Regions from separate parts of the Brevibacillus sp. SAFN-007a genome, predicted to be linked through region 1. Evidence: riboswitches for the same ligand, from Rfam matches in the RefSeq annotation. Region 1 holds a riboswitch; each other region holds the start of a gene.
What was found. Region 1 has a riboswitch for thiamine pyrophosphate ahead of thiS (sulfur carrier protein ThiS). Riboswitches for the same ligand answer to the same signal wherever they lie in the genome.
Positions count from the first base shown of each region.

Region 2: it holds a riboswitch for thiamine pyrophosphate, as region 1 does, so the genes downstream of both, thiO (glycine oxidase ThiO) here and thiS (sulfur carrier protein ThiS) in region 1, are expected to answer to the same signal.
Region 3: it holds a riboswitch for thiamine pyrophosphate, as region 1 does, so the genes downstream of both, thiC (phosphomethylpyrimidine synthase ThiC) here and thiS (sulfur carrier protein ThiS) in region 1, are expected to answer to the same signal.

Region 1 covers NZ_JBQCKK010000008.1:40,338-46,732, reverse strand. The annotation lists gene ACTHO6_RS11270 (ABC transporter permease) at 1-604, opposite strand, end outside; gene ACTHO6_RS11265 (ABC transporter ATP-binding protein) at 604-1,383, opposite strand; gene tenA (thiaminase II) at 1,368-2,048, opposite strand; gene ACTHO6_RS11255 (acetylornithine deacetylase) at 2,057-3,352, opposite strand; gene ACTHO6_RS11250 (thiazole synthase) at 3,345-4,115, opposite strand; gene thiS (sulfur carrier protein ThiS) at 4,121-4,324, opposite strand; TPP riboswitch at 4,535-4,645, opposite strand; gene kapB (sporulation phosphorelay system protein KapB) at 4,687-5,070, opposite strand; gene ACTHO6_RS11235 (alanyl-tRNA editing protein) at 5,156-6,367, opposite strand.
Region 2 covers NZ_JBQCKK010000009.1:85,318-91,712, reverse strand. The annotation lists gene ACTHO6_RS12115 (NUDIX domain-containing protein) at 1-403, opposite strand, end outside; gene ACTHO6_RS12110 (YugN family protein) at 575-973, opposite strand; gene ACTHO6_RS12105 (hypothetical protein) at 1,125-1,997, opposite strand; gene thiO (glycine oxidase ThiO) at 2,077-3,213, opposite strand; TPP riboswitch at 3,384-3,500, opposite strand; gene ACTHO6_RS12095 (excisionase family DNA-binding protein) at 3,580-3,798, opposite strand; partial or broken gene ACTHO6_RS12090 (glucose-6-phosphate isomerase) at 3,820-5,169, opposite strand; gene ACTHO6_RS12085 (hypothetical protein) at 5,388-5,564, opposite strand; gene ACTHO6_RS12080 (hypothetical protein) at 5,615-5,761, opposite strand; gene ACTHO6_RS12075 (DUF3886 domain-containing protein) at 5,761-6,036, opposite strand; gene sspK (small acid-soluble spore protein K) at 6,134-6,265, shown strand; gene ACTHO6_RS12065 (glycosyltransferase family 2 protein) at 6,291-6,395, opposite strand, start outside.
Region 3 covers NZ_JBQCKK010000006.1:146,241-152,635, reverse strand. The annotation lists gene thiC (phosphomethylpyrimidine synthase ThiC) at 1-1,293, opposite strand, end outside; TPP riboswitch at 1,446-1,556, opposite strand; gene ACTHO6_RS09920 (cation diffusion facilitator family transporter) at 1,806-2,687, shown strand; gene ku (non-homologous end joining protein Ku) at 2,772-3,743, opposite strand; gene ACTHO6_RS09910 (hypothetical protein) at 3,928-4,071, opposite strand; gene rsmD (16S rRNA (guanine(966)-N(2))-methyltransferase RsmD) at 4,472-5,038, shown strand; gene coaD (pantetheine-phosphate adenylyltransferase) at 5,082-5,564, shown strand; gene ylbJ (sporulation integral membrane protein YlbJ) at 5,581-6,395, opposite strand, start outside.

The sequences.
Region 1 (6,395 bases):
AGCCAAGTCCCTCGCTCGCGCCGAGCCACTCCCCGATCGTCGCACCCGCGACACTGTACGTCGCGGCCACCTTCAAGCCGCTGAAAAAATGCGGCAGGCTCGACGGCAGTTGCAGCTTCGCAAACATGTGCCAGCGGGTAGCGCCCATCGTTTTCAACAGCTGGACCATCTCTTTGTCGGTTGAGCGCAGTCCGTCATACGTATTGACGACAATCGGGAAAAAGGTAAACAGGATCGTCACCGCGATTTTTCCGGACAAATCGTAGCCGAACCACAAAATAAAGACAGGCGACAAGGCAATGATCGGGATCGTCTGGGATATGACGATATAAGGGTAAACCAGTCGCTCGACCACCCGGTTCATCGTCATCGCAAAAGCGAGCAATACGCCAAATACGATCGAGACAGACAGGCCGAGCAGCACTTCCTTCAACGTAACCCACAAGTGCAGCCCGAGGAGCGAGCCGCGCAGCTCCCACAGCGCCAGCACGACTGCGCTCGGCGGCGGCAGGATGAACGGCGGCACGGCCAAGAGGCGGCAAACCGCTTCCCAGGCGACGAAAAACAGCGCGATAGAAATGCCGAACCAGATCCCTCTGCCCATCACGCTTCCCTCCCCAGCGACTGGAGCCTGGACTGCTCTGTGCGCAGCAAGGCCCAGATTTGTTCGCGCAAGGCCAGAAAGCCAGACTGGTTACGGCTGTCCACCGCTCGCGGCCGCGGAATCGGGACGTGCAGCTCCACAGGCTGACGAATCGGCTTGCCCAACAGGACGATCACCCGGTCGGCAAGCAAGATCGCCTCGTCGATGTCGTGCGTAATCATCAGCATCGTACTGCCGGTCTCCTGCCATTTTTCCATCAGCCATTCCTGCATGTCGAGCCGCGTAATGCCATCGAGCGCGCTGAACGGCTCGTCGAGCAGCATCAGGTCTGTCCCGGACAAGAGCGCCCGCAAAAAAGACACGCGCTGCCGCATGCCGCCAGACAGCTGGGCAGGATAAGCATCTGCCCACTCGTGCAGTCCGTAGCGGGGCAGCTCTTGCCGGACGCGCGCATGCGCTTCCTTTTTCGGCACGCCTTTGATCTCCAGGGGCAAGGCGGCATTTTCCACAATCGTGCGCCACGGCATGAGCAGATCGCGCTGGGGCATGTAGCCTACCTGCCCCAGCCGCTGTTCCATCCGCTCCCCGCCCAGCCGGATTTCTCCCTGTTCGGGCTGCAAAAGTCCCGCAATCAGCTGAAACAGCGTGCTTTTTCCGATCCCGCTTGGCCCGATCATGCTGACGAACTCGCCTTTTTTCACCCGCAGATCAAAGTCTTCGAGAATCGGCGTGCCTGTGTAGGAAAAGCGGACGTTGGAGAAAGCTAGTTGATCGCGCACGGCCACATTTCCTCTCTATAGGCCATATCCCAGAACATGTACTCCATCTTGGAGGTGTTGACGAAATACGCTTCCAGTCTCGCCAGCTCCTGCTCGTTTTTCCCGTCTGCCAGCTCGTTCATGATGTCGATCAGCCAGATCGCGAGCTGCCCGAACTCGTCCGAGCTGTACATCCGCACCCACTCGCCGTACAGCTCGTGGTCCAGCGCCCCTTCTACCTGCGCCAGCCGCTTGCCGATCTCCCAGTAGCTCCATGTGCATGGCAAAAGCGCGCTGACCAGCTCTGCCAGTGAGCCTTGCTGCGCGACAAGCAGCATGTAGCTGGTGTAGCCCAGCATGACAAAGGACGGCTCGGTCGCTTCCAGCTCCTCGCGGGAAATGCCGAAGCGCGCCGCATACTGGCGGTGCAGCTCCATCTCCGTGTGGAGCGTCGATTCCTGCAGGGCGGCGAATCGGGCGCTCGTCTCCAGATCGTAGGCCTTCACGCTGGCGAGCGCGAACATTTTGGCGTAATCGATCAGGTAGATGTAGTCCTGCTTCAAGTAAAATTTGAACGACTCTACAGGCAGCGTGCCTTCACCCAAGCCAGTTACGAACGGATGCTGGTAAACGCGCTCCCAGATCGGGGCGACACTGCGTAACAAACGGTCTGTAAAGGTTGCCATGCTTCTTTTCACTCCTTCGCTTCCTTTGGCGTGTTGCACCAGCTGGCGATAAAGCGGGCCATGATCTGGGCGAACCGGACAAGCTGGTCAGGATCAATCGACTCATCGACGGCATGGGCGTGTTTCAGCTCGCCCGGGCCGAACAGTACGGCGGGAATGCCTGCGTGCGCGAACCAGCCCGCATCTGTGACGGTAGGAGACATGTCCACCACAGGCGCCTCGCCCAACTCGCTTGCATAGGCGGCTTGCAGCTGCGCCAGGGCCGGATGCTTGGTATCCAGCTCCAGGGACGGGAAAATTTCCCCGCGCTCCTCGATCATGGAGCGACCGCCCCAGCGGAAGACGGGAGGATGGTCGCGCAGCCACAAATCAGCCGCCGCTGCCCGTCCGACATGGTCCTCGATCTCGCGAATGATCTGTTCGTGTGATTCGTTCGGATAAAAGTGAACCGTAATCCAGAGCGCGCAGCGATCCGCGATGAACGCAGCATGGCGTCCGCCCTCGATCACAGCCGGGTTGATCGTATTGCTGCCAGCCGCAAAGCCGGGGTACGCCTTCATCACGGCCCAGTCCCGTTCCAGCTCCTGTAGCGCCGTAATGATTTTCGCCATTTTTTCAATCGCAGACGCCCCGCGCACGCCGCCTCCGGCATGGATCGTCCTCGCCCGCATCCCGTCGTGCAAGGTCGTCGGACTCTCAATCGTGATCCAGCCGGTAATGACGCCGCCCTGCCCTTGCATATGCAGGTTGCTCGTGTCGACGACGACGGCGTAGTCCGCCTGGTAGCCGCGTTCGAGCGCGACCAGCGTCCCTGCTTCGCCCGCTTCCTCGCCGATTACCGATTGGAACAGCAAATCGCCTGCCAGCTCGACGCCGTGCTCGCGCAGCATCTGAATGGCGAACAGGCTTGCGGCCAGTCCGCCCTTCATGTCTGCGACACCGCGTCCGTACAGCCGTCCGTCTGCGCCGCGCGTCAAGGAAAACGGCGGATACGTCCAGCTCGCATCGTCGCCCACTTCCGCAACGTCGATGTGCCCGTTGATAATCAGGCTGTTCGCCTGAGCGGAAGCGCTACCCGGCAGTCGGCCGACGACGTTGTCGTCGCCGGGGTAGACGGTCCAGCGGTCGACCTCAAAGCCGATGGCCGCGAGCCGATGGGCGAGTACCGTTTGCGCCGCGTCGCTGTTTCGCGCTGGCGGACTTACAGTCGGATGGGAAACGAGCTCTGCCAGGAGGGCAAACAACTCTTCTTTGCGCCTGGCAATCGATTCTACCGCTTCTGTCAGTCGGTCCACGCTACTCAATCATCCCTTCGGTCGGGCTGCTCGCCGACGCGTAGCGCTTTTTCGCGATCCGTCCCGCGAGGAAGCCTTTGCGCCCCGCTTCCACGCCGAGCTTCATCGCTTCGGCCATCAGCACCGGATTGTCCGCGAGCGCGACTGCCGTATTCAGCAGCACGCCGTCCGCGCCCAGCTCCATCGCTTTCGCGCAATCGGCTGGCGACCCGATGCCTGCGTCCACGATGATCGGCACTTTCGCGTCCTCGATGATGAAGCGGAGGTTGTTTTCGTTGACGATGCCTTGTCCGGAGCCAATCGGGGACGCGCCCGGCATGACGGCATGTACGCCCACCTCCTGCAAGCGCTTGGCGAGAATCGGATCGTCGTTGGTGTAAGTCAGCACGATGAAGCCTTCCTCGACCAGTATTTTCGACGCTTCCAGCGTGCCGATCGGGTCAGGCAGCAGCGTTTTCGGATCGCCGATGACCTCTACCTTAATCATGTCACACAAGCCGGATGCCCGCGCCAGACGGGCGATGCGCACCGCTTCCTCAGCCGTGTAGGCCCCGGCTGTATTCGGCAGCAGCGTGAATTTTTTCAGATCGAGCTGTTCCAAAAAGTTCGGCTCTTGCGGATTTTCCAAATTGAGCCGACGAATCGCGAATGTCAAAATTTCGGCCTCCGACGCCTCTACTGCTTTTCCTTGCGTTTCCAAATCTGCGAATTTTCCAGTCCCGAGCAAAAGGCGGGAACGAAACTCGTAAGGGCCAATTTTCCATGTATCCATGCTGGTCATCCTCCTCCGACAAAATGAACGATTTCGATGCGATCTCCGTCTGCAATCGGCGTTTGTTCATACCGGGAGCGGTCGATGATTTCTCCGTTGCGCTCCACGACGACAATCTTCTCTTGCAGGGAATACGAAGCGAGCAGGGCGCGGACTGTGTTGATCTCAGCCGACAGCTCTGCCGTTTTTCCGTTCAGCACAACAACCATGGTCTTCCTCCTTCTTGCTGCTACTTGTCGAGGGACGAAAAAACGGCCTCCCTCGCCTGCCGGAAGTCACTCCAGTCAAACGGTGGAAGCCGTATACGTATCCCATCGGACAGATGGAAGAAAAAAACCATCCGCCGTGGGATGGTTGAGTTGATCTCGTCGTCTGGTAGCAGCATTCCGGCAAATCCGCCGCAACTGCTGCACCGTGAAATCGATTCATATACCTCTTCCTCCGCTGGCATGACCCAGGTCAGGTTCAACGGTCAGTAACACGCTCGTTACAATCTCAGCCGACGATGCTCGGCCCCCGTTTGGTAGTCACCTTATGAAATTGTCGTACATTCGAGTATTACAGTACCACTCTATTTCGTGTTTGTAAAGGTTTCCTTATACATCGCTTCCAGCTCAACCAGGCAACGCTCGGCCCAGGCCGCCATTTTTTTCAGCTTTTCCATTTCCCGCTCCATCGCCGTGCGCACGGACTCCTTGTAGTCCGGCACTTCGCCGTTGTAGCGGATGACGGATGCGGCCGGGGCCATGAATTTTTCCTGGTAGGAGAGCGCCGGACGCTGGTGGAACAGCGGCACATCCACCTCGTAGGAGGTATGGAGATCGCCCTGCTGCGGGTATTTCGTCACCGCAAGCACCTTGAGCAACAGCTTCGTGTCGTGAATTTCCAGCACTTCCGCGATATATTCTCCTGTCCGCTGCGTCACGCGAACTTTATCGCCGGGGTTCCAAAACATCGTCGTTTCCTCCTCGCATCATTCATTATGGTAGGGGCTTAGGCAAAAACGGCCTTGCCACAGCTTGCCACTCACTACTCGCCCGTCAGGTCAGCGACTGGGCAAGCAACTTGCGGGCGTGCGCCAGCACTTCATCTGCGGCAGGTGCTGGTTGACCGCCGCCCTGCGCCATCGCCGGATTGCCGCCACCTTTTCCGGCAATTAACGGGAGCGTCTCCTTGAGCAGCTGGTTGACGGCGACATTCACATCCTGCCCCCGCGCAAACACAAGCTGAGTCTTCTCGCCAGTCGCTGCGGCCAGCAGGCAAACGACGTCCGGCGCCTCCGCGACCGCCAGTTGGGCGAACTGCTGCAACTGCTGGATCGTTTTGTCCGGGAAAACGTGCGCCAGGACACGCACCCCGCCCATCTGCTCCGCCGCGCCGAGCTGCTTGCGAACTTCGCCCGCAAGCAGCTGTTTTTCCGCTTCGGCGAGCCTTGCTTTCAAACTGTCCCGTTCGGCCAGCACGCGCTCTGTCTGCGCGATCAACTCCGTCTCACTGGTCGCCATCAGCTTCGCCAGCTCGCGGACGGTCGCCTGCTTGCGCGTGTAATCCCGCAAAGCCCGCAAGCCGCAGATGAACTCCAGCCGGATGTTTCCGCGATGGCGCTCCCAGCCGAGAATTTTTATCACGCCCACTTCGCCTGTGCGCGCAGGATGTGTGCCGCCGCACGGATTGTAGTCGTACGCGGGGATGATGACGACGCGGACATTTTCCGTGACCGTCGGCTGTTTTTTCAGCGGCAGACGAGCCAGCTCCTCATCGTCGACAAACCGGGCGATGATCGGATGGTTCTCCAGCACGACCTGGTTGGCCCGCTGCTCGACCGCTTCCCATACATCCGGTGTCAGCTCATCCAGCCGCACGTCGATCGTCACGCGTTCTTTTCCCAGATGAAACGCGACCGTCTCCGCCTGCGCGACTTCCAGAAAGGCGGCGGACAAAATGTGCTGTCCCGCATGCTGCTGCATGTGATCGAAGCGGCGGTCCCAATCGATCTGGCCCTCGACTTCCGTGCAGTCCTCCGGCAGCGGGGCTTCCAGCCGATGTCGCACCTCGCCTGCCACCTCTTCCACGTCGATGACCCGACATTCTCCGAGCGTGCCCATATCCGCGGGCTGTCCGCCTCCCGTCGGGTAAAACGCCGTCTCGCTCAGCACGACGTACGGCGTTCCATCCTCTTCCCTGCCCTGCCGCAATACGCGCGCCGAAAACGTTCTCGCATACGCATCTTGATAATAGATTCTGTCTTCCATACCTGCTCCTTGCCGCCGGACGGAAACG
Region 2 (6,395 bases), on a different contig from region 1:
GCTTTCGCGTCGAGGCGGTCATGTCATCCGGGAGCTGGTCCCACAAAAAATAGCGCATGTCCCGGACTTCATTGACGTCGATCTTGCCTGTCCCGGGCTGGATTTGGCAGGCGTGGAACAGGGCGATGTGGTCGCGCTTGCCTTCCCGTTCGCTGTAATACAGGTGACAGAGCCTGAGTTCGCCTGCTACGAGGCCGCATTCTTCCCGCAGCTCTCGGCGGGCTGCCTCCCAGAACGATTCTCCTTTTTCGACTCCGCCGCCGGGCAGGTACCAGCCGGATACATAGGTGTGCCGAATAAGCAGGACGCCTTTTTGTTCGTCAGCCACGATGAGGCGCACTCCGAGAGTGAGCGGCTTGCGGATTTTCCAATACCATTTTCCTATCGCATGGTACCATGCCATGCTGTCGCCTCCTGTCTCCTGACTGGGCGTTGTTTTTCACCGGTGTCTCGGGTCTGTCAATTCTGCTGGTAGGAAAATCGTACCTGACTGACAGGAAAAAAAAAAATTTTTTCCAACGGGTTCGCAAAGCGCGGCAAAACAAAAAAGCAGGCCTGCTCCAAGGCCCGCTTTTCACTCCAGACGATTCTCCAACTCCTTGACGATGGCCTCGGCCTTGCGAATCCAGCGGGGGTCGATCTCGGCATCTTTGTCGAGCGGCTCCTGGAACTGGTTCATCACGGCTGAAGCGACGGGGGCGTAGTAGCCGATCTCTTCCTCTACGCCTGTGTTGTAGACGTGGCGCAACACAAACGGTTCGCCCAGCTCCAGCCACGCGTCGGGGCTGTCAAGCTCGCCCTGCAAGACTTTTACCGGGAGGCGAAGGTACACGGTGTTCTTGTCGTCCAGGGCACGGTCGAAATAGCCGTGCTCGTAATCCCAGTTCGCCAGCGTAAAATGCGGCTCCAGCGACTCGCGAAAATAACCGAACGTCGCCTTCGTCCCTGGTAAGCTGCTGTGGATTTTCTTCATGATCTTATCCCCTGCCTTCGTCACATACTACGGATAGTGTGCGCCAAAACGGCAGGTTGTACTCACAGGCGAAGGCTAGCAAAACGAGCAACAAGCCTCGCTGCCGGAATTGCGGATGGCAAGAGGCTTGGTAGCTCTATGCTTTCAGGTTTTAGAGCAGCGCGATCGTCAAAAGCGTAAACAAGGCGAGCGGAATGATTCTTTTGCCTCGTCGGCACGGGCGGCGGCGTTTTTTCCTCGGCACGACGACGGCAGCCGGAGGTGGCGGCGGCGGATACGGGTAAAACGGCTGAGGCGGGTAGGGCGGGTACGGGGCAAACGGCGCCATGTACGGTGGATAGCCGGCATAAGGAGCGCCCTCTCCATACGGACTCACCTGTCCGTACGGAAAGCTCGGACTGCCGAACGGGCTTACCTGCCCATACGGTTGACCCGGACTGCCGAACGGGCTTACCTGCCCATACGGCTGGCCCGGACTGCCGAACGGACTTACCTGCCCATACGGCTGATTCGGGCTGCCGAACGGACTTACCTGCCCATATGGCTGGTTCGGGCTGCCGAACGGACTTACCTGCCCATATGGCTGGTTCGGGCTGCCGAATGGGCTGATCGGAGCGTATGGATAGCACTCATCCGCGTAAGGGCTGACTTGACCAGCAGGAGGTCGATTCGGCTGGCTGCTGCTGCCAAGCGGACTGACATCGCCGAACGGCTGGTATCCGCCATATGGATAGCCGTAGGGAGTCCAGTCCGGGTACATGCCCCAGTCTCCCTGCGACTTTCGGCTGGCTACCTCTTCGAACTCATAGTCGTCTTCTTCTGCATTGGGATCGTCTACTTCCACGTATACGTTCTGATCGTCAAAATCGACGATCACCCCTTCAAAAATCTGGCCGTCAATCGCTTCGATGCGCACCTTTTTCTCGACGTGTTCCTTGCATATGTTGTGCACATTTTCGCGCATATCCTTTATCAGGCTGACCATCTGGACGTCAGCCTGGTACAGGTTTTTTTCAGACTGCATGGAAACTCCTCCCCTTCTGGTGTTTCTTTATTACCATATACAAGAGCCCATGGGGAGGTGTACCGGTTTGCCGATGAGACTAGCCCATTTTGCGCTGCCCTTCGTCTGTTCCCGCCAGAAAACGGGAAGGCAAAAACGGTGCCAGCCGCTCCGTATCGCCATTTTCCAGATAGTCGGCCATCCATTTGGCTGTGACCGGGGACAGCAGAATACCGTTGCGGAAATGCCCTCCGGCAATCGACAGCCCGTCCCAGCCGGGCACGGAACCAAGCAGCGGCTTGCCATCGGCGGTAGCTGGCCGCAGTCCGCCCCACGCCTCCAGAAAAGCGGCGCTGTGCAAAGCCGGGACATACGGCATAACGCCGTTCAGGATGCTGGCCAAGCCCGCCATGGTGACTTCGCGCTGAAAGCCGCTTTCGTCTTCCGTCGCGCCGATGACGATTTTCCCGTCCTTTTTCGGGGTAATGTAGCCCGATGTGCCAAAAATCACCGTGCGCAGCGGGATGCCTGCGGAGGATACGGCCGCGATCTGGCCGCGAACCGGGCGAACCGGAATGGAAACGCCGAGCATTTCCAGCATGATGCCCGCCCAAGCGCCTGACGTGATGATCGTCTGCTCCGCCCGCAGCGGCCCGAGCGAGCTCTCCACGCCGACTACCCGACCGCCTTTTACGGCAATGCCGCTCACGACGCAGCCTGCGTGCAGCGCGACACCCTGCAGGCGGCACGCTGTCACCAGAGCGCGCAGCAGCATGCGGTTGTTGATATGTCCTTCGTACGGAGAGTAGATGGCTGCCTGCGCCTGTTCGGTCAGAAGCGGCTCCACCTCAGCCAGCTGCTTTTGTTCTGTCAAAAAGTGGACGCTGTGCCCCGCTGCTTTTTGCCAATGGTACTTCGCTTCCAATTGCGCCTGCTCGTCATCGTTGAGTGCCACCGTAAGCAGTCCGTCCAGGCTAAGCTGTACGTCCCCTCCGGTAAACTCCTCCAGCTCGGCTGCCCACTCCGGGTAATAGGACAGCGAAGTCATGCCCAGATTGAGCATCGGGCCTGGGGAGGCAAATTCCTTCAATGGCGCAAGCATCCCCGCCGCAGCGGAGGACGCCTGTCCGCCCCACTCTCCCTGCTCCACCAGCGTGACGCTGTATCCTCTTCGTGACAACTCATAGGCCAGACTTAATCCGATGATTCCTCCACCCACTATGAGACAATCGCTCACTGTTTCTCTCTCCTCGCTGTTGCAATTTGGTCGGGGCCGCTCGCCCTGCACCGCAGCTTTCGCCAAAGCCCCTGACAAAAATCCCGCGATGGACCGTTCCATAAAGAAAGCCCACCCTCTCCTTTGCAAGGAAAAGGTGGGCTTCATACGCATAGAAACCAGGAAAAAGCGCTGTTTGCCGGCAACCGTATCCCTGCGCCGGCATGATCCGGATCAGGTGCAATGGGTCGATGGTCGTATGCTCCCATCCTCTCAGCCCCGCATGAAGGACTCCCCGAGTTGCTTGATCTTTTCTTTTCGTTTCCCTACCAAGTATAGTCCTCTTGGCAGTGACCTGACAAGATGCTTCCGCGCTTCCCTCTGCTCTTAATCTTCGTCTTTCACATCGTAGCTTTCCGGAACCGTTTCGTGACGCGCCGCTTCCTCGAACTCGCGAAGCTTGCGCAGCTCCTCCAGATGGTGATTGAACTGTTCCTTGTTAATGATGTACTCGTTGCCGTCGTGGAGGGCACGGATCTTGCCCTGATGAATTTTCTCCAAAATAAACGTTTCGGGAAGCTCCAAATACGCCGCTGTTTCCTCCACGGTCAAATACGTCTTGTTCTCGCGCAATCTTGCCTCCAGTTCCGCTTTCTGCCGCTCGAATCCAGGTTTTCCCAGAAGGGCGAACATGTTGGCTTTGTACGCCTCCACCCCTGGCTGATCGAACGGGTTGACGCCTAAGAGATAGCCGCTAATCCCGCATGCCTTTTCAAAAAAGTAGATCAGGGCACCGAGATGATACGCAGTCGCCTCTGGCATCTCCACAAGCAGGTTCGGTACGCCGCCGTCCACGTGCGCCAGTACCGTTCCTTCGAAAGCCTTTTTATTGACAAACCCCATCCGTTTGCCGGACAAGAAGTTCAGCCCGTCGACATCGAGCGGGTCCTCCTGTACGGTGATGTCGACAGCGGGCTTGTTCACGGTCACGACGGTTTCAAACAAGTGCCGCATGCCGTCCTGTATGTACTGCCCCAACGAGTGCAGGTCCGCGGAAAACTCCGCCGACGCGGGGAAAATGCCTTTGCCGTCCTTTCCTTCCGACTCTCCGAACAACTGCTTCCACCACTCCGCAAAAAAGCGGAACTGCGGCTCGTAGCTGACCAGAAGCTCTACGGTCTTGCCTTTGCGGTACAGGGCATTGCGAATCGCCGCATACTGGTAGCACGGGTTTTCGTGCAAATCCATCACCATGTAGCGCTCGCTCGCGTCTTGCGCTCCCTTCATCAGCGCGTCCAGATCGGCTCCGCTCACGGCTATGGGCAGAAGCCCGACTGCGGTCAGGACGGAAAAACGTCCGCCGATATCGTCCGGAATGACAAAGCTTTCGTACCCTTCGTCTTCCGCGAGCCTTTTCAAGGCGCCACGCGTTTTGTCCGTCGTAATATAGATGCGCTTCCTCGCCTGTTCGCGGCCGTACTTGTTCTCCAGCCAGGTGCGCAACAGCCGAAAAGCGATCGCGGGCTCTGTGGTCGTGCCCGACTTCGAGATGACATTGATGGACACGTCTTTTCCTTCCAGCACGTCCATCAGATGAGAGATATAAACCGGGCTGATATTGTTTCCGACAAAATAAATCTCCGGAAAACGCCGCTTCGACTTCGGCAGCAAATTGTAAAAGCTGTGGCCCAAAATGTCCAGTACAGCCTTCGCCCCCAAGTATGAACCCCCGATTCCAATTACCAAAAGCACATCTGAATCAGCCTGGATACGTGCCGCGGCCTGGCGAATCCGCTCGAACTCGACGCGGTCGTACCTCTGTGGCCAATCCACCCACCCGAGATAGTCTCTGCCTGGCCCCGTTCTTTTGTGCAACATCTCATGCGCCTGCCCGATCGCCGGGGCAAGCTGCTCCCATTCATGCTGTCTCACAAAGGCGCGTGCATTGGAGTAATCAAATCGTATGGCTTGGTTCATGGCTCCCCTCCCAAGGAACGTCATCTATTCTCTTATCTTATCACGCCACCAGCCAGAAAGTTGCTTTTAGTCAAAACATCACAAAATGCGAGCCAATCGGGAAAAATTCGCGACAAATGGCCCCGGTTATCGCGAATATCGACACCTCGCTGTCGAAAAAGAACTGTTTCTCGGTACAAAAACATGCACCTGTGCAGCTTGCGGCCACAGGTGCATGCTTATGTGGGAAACGTATCTGTCATCAGTTTCAAAAGAAAAAACAGCGCAATCCCGAAACTCGCGACCGTCCACCAGAGCGTTTTGCTGTCCGTCTTGTCTGCCTTGTAGATACCGCTCAGCTTCCAGGTGCCTACAGCTACACAGAGGAGACTGAGCAGGAGCAGGATTGTCCCCATGATCTCCCTCCTTCCCCTCTCCTAGCTATATGGGGAAGAAGGGGAAAAAATCACTCCTTGGACTGCTTTTTCCCCAAACGGCCGAGAACTTGCCGGCCGCGCTGCTTGATCGCCTCATCCTTGAGTGCAAGCTGTCGTTTTTTCATCAGGCCGTTTTTCGATGTATCCGGTCGGCCTGTCTGACGTTCCTCGCGCATCAGCTGTACTTGCCTCCGCCCTTTTTCTCATAGTCCTCCAGCAGTTCCGCAAAGCTTTTGTTGCGCTCGCGCTCTTCCTGTTCGCGACGCTTTTGCTCCGCCGCTTCCTTCGCCTTGCGTTCGCTTTCGGATTTCATGTCTTTTTCCAGCTGCTTCAGCTTGGCCCATGCATCCGGATTCACCAGATCCTTCAGGCTGCCGAGAGAAGATTTCGCTTCTGTCGCTGTATCCGGGTTTTGCCGTTGCGGTTGCTGTTTTTGCTTTTTCTTCGCCATGTGAACTACCATCCTTTCCCTATCGAATTCACGCCCATTCTCCAGCGCTTTTTGGGTCATACTACTTTTACGCTTCGCATGAAGAGGAGGACGAGACATGGTACGCAATAAAGCAAAAGACTTCGGAAAAACCGCAGAAATCCGTGGCCCCAAAGCCCAGTCGGAAGCCATCCGTTCCAACGGTTCCATCAATAGTGAACCACAAGAGCGGTTAAAAGAAAACCGTTAGACACAAAAGGGAACCGCCGGGATGGTTACGCCCGGCGGTTTTTTCTGGAAGACGGGCCGCTTGTGCCCAGCCTTTTTTGCACGTACTCCTGCTTCAATAGCGTCAGCTTATCGTCCAGCTGGAATGGGCA
Region 3 (6,395 bases), on a different contig from region 1:
AATCGCGGAGGTAATGTGGTCGTAGCCGGGCGCGATGTCTGTCGTCAGCGGTCCGAGCGTGTAAAAAGGCGCCTCGTGGCAAATCGCCAGTTGTTTGTCCATGTTTTCGCGAATCAGGTGCATCGGGACGTGGCCCGGTCCTTCTATCATCACCTGCACGTCGTGCTTCCAGGCGATTTTGGTCAGCTCGCCGAGTGTCTCTAGTTCGGCAAACTGGGCCTCGTCATTCGCATCCGCAATCGAGCCGGGGCGCAAGCCGTCTCCGAGCGACACGCTGATGTCGTACGCCTTGAGAATTTCGCAAATCTCTTCAAAATGCGTGTACAAAAAGTTTTCCTCGTGATGGGCGAGACACCACGCAGCCAGGATGGAACCGCCGCGCGAAACGATTCCGGTCACGCGCTTCGCGGTCAGCGGAATGTAGCGGAGCAGGACACCGGCGTGGATGGTAAAGTAATCGACGCCTTGCTCTGCCTGTTCAATCAGCGTGTCCCGATAGATTTCCCAGGTGAGATCCTCCGCTTTGCCGTTCACCTTTTCCAGCGCCTGGTAGATCGGCACGGTTCCCACAGGCACAGGGCTGTTGCGGATAATCCACTCGCGGGTCGTGTGGATGTGCTTTCCGGTCGACAGGTCCATGATCGTGTCCGCGCCCCAGTGTACCGCCCAGATCATTTTCTCGACCTCCTCTTCCATCGAGGAGCTGACGGCGGAAGTGCCGATGTTGGCGTTGACCTTGACGTGAAAATGGCGGCCGATAATCATCGGCTCCGCCTCCGGATGATTGATATTGGCGGGAATGATCGCGCGGCCTGCCGCCACCTCAGCGCGGACAAACTCCGGCGTGACGCCTTCGCGGATGGCGATGTACTCCATCTCCGGCGTGATGATGTTACGGCGGGCATAGTGAAGCTGGGTGACTGCCTTGCCTGCCTTCGCCCGTCTCGGCTGATAGCCTTCGCGCGGGAAAGCGGGCATTTTCCCTGCGCTGTCGGCGTTTCGGATTCCGTTGTCCACAGGCTTTGGCTCGCGGCCGGCGTAGCTCTCCGTATCGCCTCGCTCCTCGATCCAGCGCTGGCGCACGAACGGCAGCCCTTTTTGGATATCGGCGACATAACCTTCGGCCGTGTATTCGCCGCTTGTGTCGTACACGCGCAGCGGCGGGTTTGGCGTGGTGCCGTACAGCCCCTCCGTAGGCGATAGCGCAATTTCGCGCATCGGCACGCGAATGTCGGGGCGGCTGCCTACCTCGTATACTTTGCGGCTTCCGGGAAAAGATGAAAGGGATGACATAAAAAAACCTCCTTGGCGTGGTTGCACGAAAGCGCGAACCTTGTAGGGAGGCGAAAGAGGCCCGTCGCGAAAAAACGCCGCATGGGAACATGCGACGCCAGACGCGAGAGCAGAGAAGAGACGGTATCCCGAACGTACAGATACGCATCGCTCATCTGTCATATGGACATTCCTCCGCTGGCATTACCCAGTTCAGGTTCAACGGTCGATGGCACAGTACCATCCTCTCAGCCTGGTGATTTCCAAGCTCCCGTGCTTGTTTTTGGTTTCGTTGCAAAATCAGGATACCGGAGAACACTGTATTTGGCAAGAAAAAGTTTCCAACAAAAATTGCCGCAGGGCAACACATTTTCCCCGCCTCTATACTCATGAATCGGACTAAAACTGTTTCTGTAGACCCACACGAATTTTGTCTGTTACGATGAGATTCGAAAACGAGAAACCGCTTTTATCCGTTCTGTTCTGACAACGTTGAGCGAAAAGGGCGATTGAGATTTTTGGGGTGATGGAGTGTGGATGTATATTCGGATTTGAAGCGAGGCGAGCGAGGGGCTTGGGTTAGTATTGTCGCCTATCTTTTTTGCTCGGCGTTAAAAATAGGGGTTGCGGTGCTGACCGGTTCGGAAGCGCTGATGGCGGATGGGCTGAACAACTCGACGGACGTGGTGGCATCCATAGCCGTGCTGATCGGGCTGCGCATCGCGCGCAAGCCGCCTGATCGCGATCATCCGTACGGGCATTTTCGCGCAGAGACGATCTCGGCGCTGGTCGCGTCATTTATCATGCTGTTTGTCGGGCTGGAGGTCATTACAGGAGCGATTCCGTCGCTGATGGACGCCAACCATAGCGCTCCGGACCTGTTGGCGGGCTGGACGGCTCTGGCAACAGCCGGCATCATGCTCGGGGTATACCGATACAACCGTCAGCTGGCCGTGAAAACGAACAGCCAGGCGTTGCTCGCCGCCGCTGCCGACAATCGTTCGGATGCCTTCGTCAGCATCGGTACGTTTGCGGGAGTTGCGGGCGCACAGTTTCAACTGCATTGGCTCGACCCGCTGGCTGCGCTTATCGTTGGGGGGATCATCCTGAAAACGGCGTGGGATATTTTCCGAGAGGCGACCCATCGCTTGACCGATGGCTTCGATGTGGGGCAGCTCGAGGAACTGAAGGAAACGATCGTCTCCATTTCCGGGGTGAAGGCGATCAGCGATATCAAGGCGCGTTATCACGGCAGCAGCGTGCTGGTGGACGTGGTGATTCACGTCGATCCGAAGTTGAATGTGGTGGAAAGCCACTCGATTACCGAAAAGATTGAAGAGCGTATGAAGTATGTGCACAAAATCAATACCGTTCATATTCACATCGAGCCAGAACAGCCGCTCGTCAAGAAATGAGCAAAAACCTGTCCTTAGCAAAGGGCAGGTTTTTTTGTGAAGGCTGCGCCGATTGTCCGGGCGCAGCCAAAGCTTCTGGCACGATTACACGGGAGTGGCTTTTTTGCGGCGAAGCGTTTTGGTAGTCGAGGTGGAGGTTGTTCCCGACCCCGGTTTTCCTGCGGGTTCTTTGGCAGCAGAGGAATCCGTTTTCGCCGTGGAAGCGGCCCGTTTTCGCCCGGCTTTCGGTTTAGGGGCCGTCGGAGTCGGCTCGGGCACAAGCTTGGCGGGAGTGGTCTGGGTGCCTGCTGCTGTAGAGGCCAGGCTTTCCTTCAAGGCTTGCATCAAGTCGATCACATTCGTCCGCGCAATTGTGGGAGCGGTGGCGATCTCTTGACCCTCCAGCTTTTTCTCGATCATGCTTTGCAGTTCTACCCGGTATTTGTCGGTGTATTTTGCCGGATCGAAGGGAACGGTCATATTGCCGATCAACTCTGTCGCCATTTTCAGTTCGTTTTCCGCGAGCGGGACAGTAGCCTCCGGCAAGGCTGGCACCTGGTTGACCGGACGCACCTCGTCCGGGTAAAAAATCGTTTCCAGCATGATGCAGTGCTCGTACAGCCGAATGACGGCGAGACTTTGCCGATTGCGCATCGTCACCTGGGCGATGGCGATTTTTCCGCTCTGTTCCATGGCGGCGCGCAGCAGCGCATACGCTTTTTCGCCCGTCTCCTGCGGGGACAGGAAGTAGCTTTTGTCAAAATAAACCGGGTCGATTTCCGACAAGTCCACGAAGTCGAGAATCTCAATGGCCCGCCGCGTCTCGGGCGTGATCGCCTCCAGATCCTCGTCGTCGATCATGACAAAATGGCCTTTTTCGTATTCGTATCCGCGCACGATTTCGCTTGCTTCCACCTCTCGCTGGCAATGCGGGCACATTTTGGCGTATTTGATCGGGGTGTGGCATTCCTTGTGCAACTGGCGAAAGCGAATGTCCCGCTCCTCTGTTGCCGTAAACATGCGGACGGGGATGTTGACCAGGCCGAAGCTGATTGAGCCTTTCCATACGGTGTGCATAAGATTCCTCCAGTACGGACGGTTTGGATGTGAAAATGAGGGGGCTTTCGCCTGTTTTCGCTTAGTGTGCGTAACCAGACGGAAAAGGGCGCGAGGGAAATGCAGGCGGGGAAACATTGACACCGTTGCATCGGGCAGAAAAAAGCCAGCCGCAGGATGGCGACTGGCTTTTCGGCTGCTCTCGTTATTGGCCATGCTTGATGATGTCCGACTGGTCCGCGCGCGACTGCATGTCCCGCGCTTGCTCGACGCCTGTTCCCGTTCGGTCGGCATCGGACTGAGCCTGGGATGCTTTTCGCTTTTGCGCGGACGGTAGTTTTTCTGCCATGTCGATTCCCCCTTCGTTGAACATGTGCAAGTAGTATGCTCCCCCCATGCACAAAAAAATACCCCCTCGCCATACGACGATGGGGCAGCGGTTCAACTCCTCCCGCGTGGGGAGCGCTGGCACGGAATGCTCCTATCAGACACGCCGTGCGCCAAAGTGAACTGCCTTTCAATTATGGGAGAGGAGAAACCGGAGGAAGAGCTTATGGGGAAACGTAAGTCTTCTCCGCGGTTGTCAGCGACACCGTTGCGTCGCTATCCATTATGATTTCCAATCTTTGTGCGGTGTATACTTCGCTACGTCATAAATTTTCCAGTTGCCAATTTTACCGGGATAGGCAGTTGTGATAGTATGATATCAGCTTTTATCCCTTATTACTTCTTGGAACAGGTGAACGAATATGCGCGTCATCGCGGGAGAACACAGAGGAAGAAAACTGGCGGCCGTCCCGGGAAGCGGGACGCGTCCGACGACCGACAAGGTAAAGGAATCGATTTTCAACATGATTGGCCCGTATTTTGACGGGGGCTGGGCCTTGGATTTGTACGCCGGAACAGGCAGCCTCGGTATAGAAGCATTGAGCAGGGGAGCGGACAAGGCCGTGTTTGTCGAGCGGGATGCCAAAGCGTTCGCCGTCGTCAAGCAAAATGTCAGCGCCTGCCGACTGGACGAATACGCAGAACTGTATCGCATGGATGCAGAGCGGGCGATCCGGCAGCTGGCCAAACGCGCCCAGCCGTTCGCGCTCGTTTTTCTCGACCCGCCTTACGCGAAGCAGCGGATCGTGGAGGAGATCGAGCAGCTGCAAGCGCTCGGCCTGCTGGCAGATGGCGCCTGGATCGTGGCCGAGCACGACAGCAAACTCTCCTTTCCCGATGCGATTCAAAACTGCGTCAAAGATCGGGAAGCGACCTATGGCGATACAGCTGTCACCCTGTATTATTACGATCCGCAGCAGGAAGCGTAAGCGATGGATTGCTTAGCCAGTACACGAAGAGGAGGAAGGCAAGATGGCGATTGCCGTTTGCTCTGGAAGCTTTGATCCTGTGACGTACGGACACCTCGATATTATCAGTCGGGGTGCAAAGGTATTTGACAAGGTAATCGTAGCGGTTCTGATCAATTCCCAGAAAAAATCCCTGTTCAGCGTTGAAGAGCGCGTCGAGATGCTGCGGCAGGTGACAGCGGGCATGGACAACGTCGAGATCGACTCGTTTGACGGCCTTTTGATCGACTACATGAACAAGCGCGGAGCCAAAGTCATCATTCGCGGTTTGCGGGCCGTCTCCGATTTTGAATACGAAATGCAGGTGGCCTCGATCAACAAAAAACTCGACGACCGGATCGAAACGTTTTTCATGATGACCAGCAACCAATATTCGTATTTAAGCTCCAGCATCGTGAAGGAAGTGGCGAGATACAAGGCGAGTGTGGCAGATCTCGTCCCGCCGGCCGTCGAAGAGGCGCTCAAGCGAAAATGTGGGCAGCTGTAAGCGGTACAGGCAACGATTATCTCGTCTTGCCGCTTTGCCAATAGCGAGCCAGCAAACTGATGGCGAAAAGCAGGACAGCTACGCCGATGGCGAGCGTGCCGGAAAACGCGATCGTCTCCCACCAACTCGTAGCCGGGATTCCGGACGGGGTCGGCATGAAGACGGGGACGCTTTTTACCAGAAACCACGTACTGACCTTGACCAGCGGATTCCAGAAGACAAAGGTCAAAATCGCCGCCAACACGGCGTGCAAGGCACGGGCGATGAAATAGGGCGCGACGCGAATATCGGTTTCGCTCAGAATGCTCGCCACCTGGGCATGGACGCTCAGGCCGCCCCAGGAAAGGACTGCGCTTGCGATTGCGGCTTTCCAGACCATGGAAACGCCGTCGGGAACCACACTGGCTGCCTGCGCGCCCAGCGTGACCTCGAACAGTCCGGCGACGATGGCTTGGGAAAAAGCGGGCGGAAATCCGAAGGGGCCGAGCAGGATGGCAAGCAGCGTGCTGATCATCTGCGTCAAGTGAATGGCGGCAAACAGTTGGATCAAGACGGAAAAGACGATGATGAAGCCGCCGATCATGAGGAGCGTGTTCAGCGCGGATTGCACGGCATCGCCCATCAGCTTGCCGAATGGCCGTCCGTCGCGGATTCGTGCGCGGTGCATCGCTTGCAGCGCCCGCAGCGGCAACGGCAGGTTCGTTTTTTCCAACGGTTTGGATACCGTGGCAAACGGAGCGTGGAAGCGATACACCAGCCCCATGAGGACAGCCGACAAATAATGGGTCAAGGCCAGGACAATCCCCATTTGTTCGCTGTGAAAAAAGCCGA